2 regions of the Streptomyces sp. SCL15-4 genome follow, and region 1 is predicted to be linked to the other one. Evidence: riboswitches for the same ligand, from Rfam matches in the RefSeq annotation. Region 1 holds a riboswitch; the other holds the start of a gene.
What was found. A riboswitch is a leader RNA that binds a small molecule or an ion and turns the genes downstream of it on or off. The one in region 1 is predicted to bind ZMP and ZTP.

Region 2: linked by a shared signal. The riboswitch ahead of SCK26_RS14775 (glycine hydroxymethyltransferase) and the one ahead of SCK26_RS04415 (bifunctional 5,10-methylenetetrahydrofolate dehydrogenase/5,10-methenyltetrahydrofolate cyclohydrolase) in region 1 are both predicted to bind ZMP and ZTP.

Annotation. Positions count from the first base shown of each region.
Region 1 is NZ_JAOBTQ010000001.1:1,060,831-1,064,679, forward strand. Features, by position in the region: gene SCK26_RS04400 (S-(hydroxymethyl)mycothiol dehydrogenase) at 1-152, opposite strand, end outside; gene SCK26_RS04405 (hypothetical protein) at 277-591, opposite strand; gene SCK26_RS04410 (nuclear transport factor 2 family protein) at 764-1,129, shown strand; ZMP/ZTP riboswitch at 1,197-1,277, shown strand; gene SCK26_RS04415 (bifunctional 5,10-methylenetetrahydrofolate dehydrogenase/5,10-methenyltetrahydrofolate cyclohydrolase) at 1,304-2,161, shown strand; gene SCK26_RS04420 (glycosyltransferase) at 2,500-3,729, shown strand; gene SCK26_RS04425 (alcohol dehydrogenase catalytic domain-containing protein) at 3,745-3,849, opposite strand, start outside.
Region 2 is NZ_JAOBTQ010000001.1:3,439,428-3,443,276, forward strand. Features, by position in the region: gene trpS (tryptophan--tRNA ligase) at 114-1,127, opposite strand; gene SCK26_RS14775 (glycine hydroxymethyltransferase) at 1,226-2,680, opposite strand; ZMP/ZTP riboswitch at 2,714-2,802, opposite strand; gene rocD (ornithine--oxo-acid transaminase) at 2,905-3,849, shown strand, end outside.

The DNA.
Region 1 (3,849 bases):
CCCTGCTTGTAGTGCAGATCGGTGTGGCAGACCCCGCAGGCCTGGACGCGTACGACGGCCTCGCCGGGCCCCGGGTCCGGCACCACGATCGTCTCGATCCGCACGGGCTCGTCCTTGCCCGGTGCGATCACGCCGCGTACTTCCTGCGCCATGGCCTGTCCCTTCATCGAATGCCTTCGCCGACGACCCTACGACGCGACCGATCGGTAGCGGGACGGATCACGCACATGATCGCGCATCCTTCCGGCCGCCGTCGGCCGCGGCGCGGGCCGGGTGTCAGCGGAGGCGGACGGGAACGGCGTTCACCAGGCCGAGCACGGGCGCCGCGGGGGCGATGACCTGCTCCAGCTGGTGCAGCTGGTTCAGCTCGCGCAGGTGCCTCAGCTCCTGCACCTGGTCGCTGACCTTCGGCACGCGGTCCCGGTGCGGGGCCGGGATGTCACCGGCGGTGAGCGAGTCCAGCGCGGACAGCGCGCCGAACTTTCCGATGAGGGGCGCGCCGGTGGTCGCCGCGCCCGCCTGCGGTGCGGCGAGGCCGGCGATCCCGGCGGCCAGACCGACGGCGGCGGCGATGCGTCGTGTGGAGATCATGCCCTCAGCAACGGCCCGGGGCCCGGGCCGGACACGGGCGGCGGAGCCGGCTCACCCGTGAGGTGGAGCGTGCCGCCCGCGCTTGCCGGGGCCGCCGGGGCGGAGGAGTCTCGACAGGGGGACCCGTGCGGCCCGCTCGTGGCCGGGCCGCGGGCGCCTGAAGGAGGTCACCATGACTGATGCGACGGGCTCCGCCTTCGACACCGAGACACTGCGCCGGGGCATAGAGGGCAACACCGGCAACACGCTGCTGTCGCTCTACGCGGACGACGCGCGGATCCGCATCGTGGACCGCGACCACCAGCCCAGTCACCCCACGGTGCTGCGCGGCCGGGCCCAGATCGCCGAGCTGCTGGACGACATCTACCACCGCGACATGACGCACCGGCTGGAGCAGTGCGTCATCCAGGGTGACCGGGCCGCCTACAGCGAGTCCTGCGAGTACGCGGACGGCACCCGGGTCGTCGCCGAGTCGATGCTCACCCTGCGGGACGGCAGAATCGCCGACCAGCTGGTCATCCAGGTCTGGGACGACTAGACGACCAGGCCCGGCCGGTACCGGAGGAAGGGCGGCCCGAGGGTCGTACACACACTCGGTTACGCTGTGAGCGGGCCGTGACTGGCGCTGAGGTGGAGTACCACCGGGGAGCGGTCCATTGAGACAGCCGCGCGCCTGGGCGACAAGAGCCGATCCAGCCCAGGAGTGTGCAGCATGACCCGGACCCAGGCCGCCCGTCTGATGGACGGCACCGCGCTCGCCCGCCGCATCGTGGAGGAGACCGCGCGCCGGGCCGCCGATCTCACCGGCCGCACCGGCACCGCGCCGTGTCTCGCGACCGTGCTGGTCGGTGAGGACCCGGCGTCCGTGACCTACGTCCGCATGAAGCAGAACCGCTGCCGCAAGGCCGGCATCACCTCCCGGCACGTCGCGCTGCCGGCCACCACCACGACGGACGGTCTCGTCGGCACGCTGCGGGAGTTGTCGGCCGATCCGGGCGTGCACGGCATCCTGCTCCAGCATCCGGTGGGCGACCACATCGACGAGCGGGCCGCGTTCGAGGCGATCGCGCCGGAGAAGGACGTGGACGGTGTCACCTTCGCCTCGTTCGCCACGATGAGCTTCGGACTGCCGGGCTTCGTCTCCTGCACGCCGGGCGGCATCGTGCGGTTGCTGGACGAGTACGGCGTCGACCCGGCCGGGAAGCGGGCCGTGGTGGTGGGCCGCAGCGCGATCCTCGGCAAGCCGGTGGGCATGCTGCTGCTGGCCCGGGACGCGACCGTGACGTACTGCCACTCGCGCACCCGGGACCTGTCGGCGGCGGTCCGCGAGGCCGACATCGTCGTGGCGGCGGTGGGCCGGCCGCGGCTGATCCGGGGGCAGGACGTCAAGCCGGGCGCGGTCGTGATCGACGCGGGCTACAACCCGGGGAACGTGGGCGACGTCGACTTCGACTCGGCCGTGGAGCGGGCCTCGCTGATCACGCCGGTGCCGGGCGGCGTCGGCCCGATGACGATCGCCACGCTGCTGGAGCAGACGGTGACGGCCGCGGCCCGGCAACTCGGGGCGTAGGGGCGACGCGGGACCGGCGCGTCCGGGCGCTGTGGTCCCGCCGTACCCGGGGATGACGCGGGTGAAGGTGGTCCGCGGGCCGGGGACGGCGCCGGCGCGCGCGTCTAGGAGCAGCATCCGCCGGGTGCCCTCGCCGCCGCACGCGCGGGCCCGGCCCGGACGGCCCGAGGCCGGGTCCCGGCGCCGGCCGGTACCGGGCGCCGCGCCCGCGCCTGACGGCCCACTGCCGGCCGGTGTCCGTTGACACGGGCGTGTGGACGTGTACCGGACAATCACGCGGGCGCACGGGTGCCGGAACGGCGGAACCGGTCATACTGGCCGGCGTGCGTGTTGCGATCATGACGGCGGGTTCCCGGGGCGACGCCGCCCCGTACACCGGGCTCGGGCACCGGCTCGCGCTGGCCGGGCACGACGTCACGCTGGTCACCCACGGCCGCTTCGAGCCGCTGGTGGCGGGGTCGGGGGTGCGGTTCCACCCGCTGCCGGTGGATCCGCGGGCGGAACTGGAGTCCCCGCGCGGCCGGGGCCTGCACCGCAGCGCCAGCGGGCCCGGGAAGCTGCTGCGCGTGGTGGAGCTGGCCCGGCACGTGGTGGGACGGATGACCGAGGATTTGCTCGACGCGGCGCGGGACAGTGACGTGCTGCTGCTGTCCGCCTCGGTGGCCCCGCTCGGGCACACCATCGCCGAGGGACTGCGGCTGCCCAGCCTGGGCGTGTATCTGCAACCGCTCACGGCCACGCGGGAGTTCGCTCCGCCGATGCTCGGCGGCGGGGCCTGGGGCGGGGCGGTGAACCGGCTCGCCGGGCACGGGGTGGGCCTCGCCGTGGAGCATGTCTTCTCCGGTGCCGTGCCGGCCCTGCGCGCGCGGCTCGGCCTGCCCCGGCTGGGCACCGGTGCCGCGCGGCGGTCCCGGGAGCGGCGGCACTGGCCGGTGCACCACGGCTTCAGTCCCTTGGTGGTGCCCCGGCCCGCCGACTGGCGGGCGGGCCTGGAGGTGGGCGGCTACTGGTGGCCGTACGACACCGAGGAGCGACTTCCCGAGGACGTACGGGAGTTCATCGAGGCCGGGCCGCCGCCGGTGTTCGTCGGGCTGGGCAGTGCCACCGTGCCGGACGCCGGGCGGCTGAGTGCGCGGGTGGTGACCGCGCTCAGGCGGGCCGGGCTGCGCGGGGTGATCCAGCGCGGCTGGGGCGGGCTGGCGGCCGACGGGGACGACATGCTGACCATCGGCGAGGTGCCGCACTCGCTGCTGTTTCCGCGCATGGCCGCCGTGGTCCATCACGCGGGCGCGGGCACCACGGCGGCGGGGCTGCGCGCCGGGGTGCCGGCGGTCTTGGTGCCGGTGCAGTTCGACGCCGGGTTCTGGTCCGCCCGGCTGGTGGCGCTGGGGGTCGCCCCGGCCGTCGTACCGCTGCGCCGGCTGAGCGCGGACGCGCTGGCCTCGGCGCTGTCCCGGGCCGCCCGGGACCCGGCGTACCGGCGCCGCGCCGAGTCCCTGGGCGCCCGGATCCGGGGCGAGGACGGCACGGCCCCGGTGCTGGCCGCCCTGGAGCGGCTCGCCGGCTGAAACGGGACCAGGGTCTCAGCCGGTGGTGAGCACCATGCGGAAGCGGGCGGCGCCGGCGAGCATCTTGGCGTACGCCTCCCCGGCCCGCTCCAGCGGCACCGTCTCGGTCATCGGGCGGAT
Region 2 (3,849 bases), 2.4 Mb from region 1:
CCGTCTCGCCCCGGCCGTTGGCATCGACTGTACGGCCACGGGTGTCCCGTGGGCAGGCGCGGCGGAAGTGATGTGCAGCGCTCTGCCCGCGCGGACCCGTGCGGTCGTACGCCTCAGTGCTTGGCGGGGAGGAAGCCCACGCGGTCGTACGCCTGCGCGAGGGTCTCGGCGGCGACGGCACGGGCCTTCTCGGCGCCCTTGGCGAGGATCGAGTCCAGCGTCTCGGCGTCGTCCAGGTACTGGTGGGTGCGCTCGCGGAACGGCGTGACGAACTCGACCATGATCTCGGCGAGATCGGTCTTGAGAGCGCCGTACATCTTGCCCTCGTACTCCTGCTCCAGCTCGGCGACGGTCTTGCCGGTGAGCGTGGAGTAGATGGTCAGGAGGTTGGAGACGCCCGGCTTCTCCACGGTGTCGTAGCGGATCACCGTGTCGGTGTCGGTGACCGCGCTCTTGACCTTCTTGGCCGTGGTCTTCGGCTCGTCCAGGAGGTTGATCAGGCCCTTCGGCGTGGACGCCGACTTGCTCATCTTGATCGTCGGGTCCTGGAGGTCGTAGATCTTCGCCGTCTCCTTGAGGATGTACGGCTTGGGGATCGTGAAGGTGTCGCCGAAGCGGCCGTTGAAGCGCTCGGCGAGGTCGCGGGTCAGCTCGATGTGCTGGCGCTGGTCCTCGCCGACGGGGACCTCGTGGGCCTGGTACAGCAGGATGTCCGCGACCTGGAGGACCGGGTAGGTGAACAGGCCGACGGAGGCCCGGTCGGCGCCCTGCTTCGCGGACTTGTCCTTGAACTGGGTCATCCGGGACGCCTCGCCGAAGCCGGTGAGGCAGTTCATGACCCAGGCCAGCTGGGCGTGCTCGGGGACGTGGCTCTGCACGAAGAGGGTGCAGCGGTCGGGGTCCAGACCGGCGGCCAGCAGCTGGGCCGCGGCCAGGCGGGTGTTGGCGCGCAGTTCCTTCGGGTCCTGCGGCACCGTGATCGCGTGCAGGTCGACGACCATGTAGAAGGCGTCGTGGGACTCCTGCAGGGCCACCCACTGGCGGACGGCGCCGAGGTAGTTGCCGAGGTGGAACGAGCCGGCGGTGGGCTGGATGCCGGAGAGCACGCGGGGTCGGTCAGTCGCCATGCTTCTCATTGTCTCAGAGCGGGCGGGGGGTTCTGTGCGTGGGGAACCGCCGACCGCGCAAGTCGGTCGCGCGGCTCCCCGTGCTCGTGCGGGACGGTTCAGCCGAGGTCGACCTGCGGGTACAGCGGGAAGCCCGCCACCAGGTCCGTGGCGCGCCGGGCGATCTCCTGGGAGACCTTCTCGTCCAGGACGTGGCTCGCCTTGGACGGGGCGCCGGACTTGGTGGTGCCCGGCTCGGTGGTGGTCAGGACGCGGTCGATCAGGGCCGCCACCTCGTCCATCTCGGCCGTGCCGAGGCCGCGGGTGGTCAGCGCGGGGGTGCCGACGCGGATGCCGGAGGTGTACCAGGCGCCGTTCGGGTCGGCCGGGATGGCGTTGCGGTTGGTGACGATGCCCGAGTCGAGCAGGGCCGCCTCGGCCTGGCGGCCGGTGAGGCCGTAGGAGGTGGCGACGTCGATCAGGTTGAGGTGGTTGTCCGTGCCGCCGGTGACGAGGGTGGCGCCCCGGCGCGTCAGGCCCTCGGCGAGCGCGCGGGAGTTGTCGACGATGCGCTGGGCGTAGTCCTGGAAGGCGGGCTGCCGGGCCTCGGCGAGGGCGACGGCCTTGGCGGCCATGACGTGCGGGAGCGGGCCGCCGAGGACCATCGGGCAGCCGCGGTCCACCTGGTCCTTGAGGGAGTCGTCGCACAGCACCATGCCGCCGCGCGGGCCGCGCAGGGACTTGTGGGTGGTGGTGGTGACGATCTGGGCGTGCGGGACCGGGTCGAAGTCGCCGGTGAGGACCTTGCCGGCGACCAGGCCGGCGAAGTGGGCCATGTCGACCATGAGGGTGGCGCCGACCTCGTCGGCGATCTCGCGCATGATCCGGAAGTTCACCAGACGGGGGTACGCGGAGTAGCCCGCGACGATGATCAGCGGCTTGAACTCGCGGGCCTGGGCGCGCAGCGCGTCGTAGTCGATCAGGCCGGTGGCGGGGTCGGTGCCGTAGGAGCGCTGGTCGAACATCTTGCCGGAGATGTTCGGGCGGAAGCCGTGGGTGAGGTGGCCGCCGGCGTCCAGGGACATGCCGAGCATGCGCTGGTTGCCGAAGGCCTGGCGCAGCTCGGCCCAGTCGGCGTCGGTGAGGTCGTTGATCTGGCGGGCGCCGGCCTTCTCCAGGAAGGGCACCTCGACGCGGTCGGCGAGGACGGCCCAGAAGGCGACGAGGTTGGCGTCGATGCCGGAGTGCGGCTGGACGTAGGCGTGGCGGGCGCCGAAGAGTTCGCGGGCGTGCTCGGCGGCGAGGGCCTCGACGGTGTCGACGTTGCGGCAGCCGGCGTAGAAGCGGCGGCCGATGGTGCCTTCGGCGTACTTGTCGCTGAACCAGTTGCCCATCGCGAGCAGGGTCGCCGGGGAGGCGTAGTTCTCCGAGGCGATCAGCTTGAGCATCCCGCGCTGGTCGGCGACCTCCTGGCCGATGGCGTCGGCGACGCGCGGCTCCACGGCGCGGATCACGTCGAGGGCGGCGCGGAAGGCGGTGGACTCGGTGGAGAGGGGGGCGGCGTTCTCGGGCATCAGGGACCTCCGGACGGTGTGCGTACAGCGTTCACGTTCGGCCCAGGCGCACGGCACTCTTACCGCTCGGGCCGCTCCCTGATGGTCCGTCCCATCCCAGCGCGCCAGTCACGGCCCGGCTCTCAGCGTACCGGGCGCGCCGGGCGGGGAAGATCCCGCGTCCACCATGCGAGCGGGGTTAAGAAGGAGGTCATCGTCGTATCCGGACCGATCCGGGAGAGTCCGTGACCGCTGCCGAAGAAGACCTCATCGCCCTCGCCGATGCGCGCTGCGCGCCCACCTACCATCCGCTGCCGGTGGTGCTCGCCACGGGTGAGGGGGCGTGGGTGACGGACGTGGCGGGGCGGCGGTACCTGGACCTGCTGGCCGGTTACTCGGCGCTCAACTTCGGGCACGGCCATCCGCGGCTGGTCGAGGCGGCCCGGCGGCAGCTGGAGCGGCTGACGCTGACCTCCCGCGCCTTCCACCACGACCGGCTCGCGGCGTTCTGCGCCCGGCTGGCCGAGCTGTGCGGGATGGAGATGGTGCTGCCGGTGAACACGGGCGCGGAGGCGGTGGAGAGCGCGGTCAAGGTGGCCCGGAAGTGGGGGTACCGGGTGAAGGGGGTGCCCGCGGAGATGGCGAAGATCGTCGTGGCGGGCGGCAACTTCCACGGCCGTACGACGACCATCATCAGCTTCTCCACGGACTCCGAGGCGCGGGCGGACTTCGGGCCGTACACCCCGGGGTTCGAGATCGTGCCGTACGGGGATCTGACCGCGATGCGGGCGGCGCTGACGGAGAACACGGTGGCGGTGCTGCTGGAGCCGGTGCAGGGCGAGGCGGGGGTGATCGTGCCGCCGGCCGGTTATCTGGCGGGGGTGCGGGAGCTGACCCGGGAGCGGAACGTCCTCTTCGTCGCCGACGAGGTCCAGTCCGGGCTGGGCCGGACCGGGCGGACCTTCGCGTGCGAGCACGAGGGGGTCGTGCCGGACGCGTATGTGCTGGGCAAGGCGCTGGGCGGCGGGATCGTGCCGGTGTCGGCTGTGGTGTCGAGCGCGGCGGTGCTCGGGGTGTTCCGGCCGGGCGAGCACGGGTCGACGTTCGGCGGGAATCCGCTGGCCTGCGCGGTGGCACTGGAGGTGATCGCGATGCTGCGGACCGGTGAGTACCAGGAGTGGGCGGCCCGG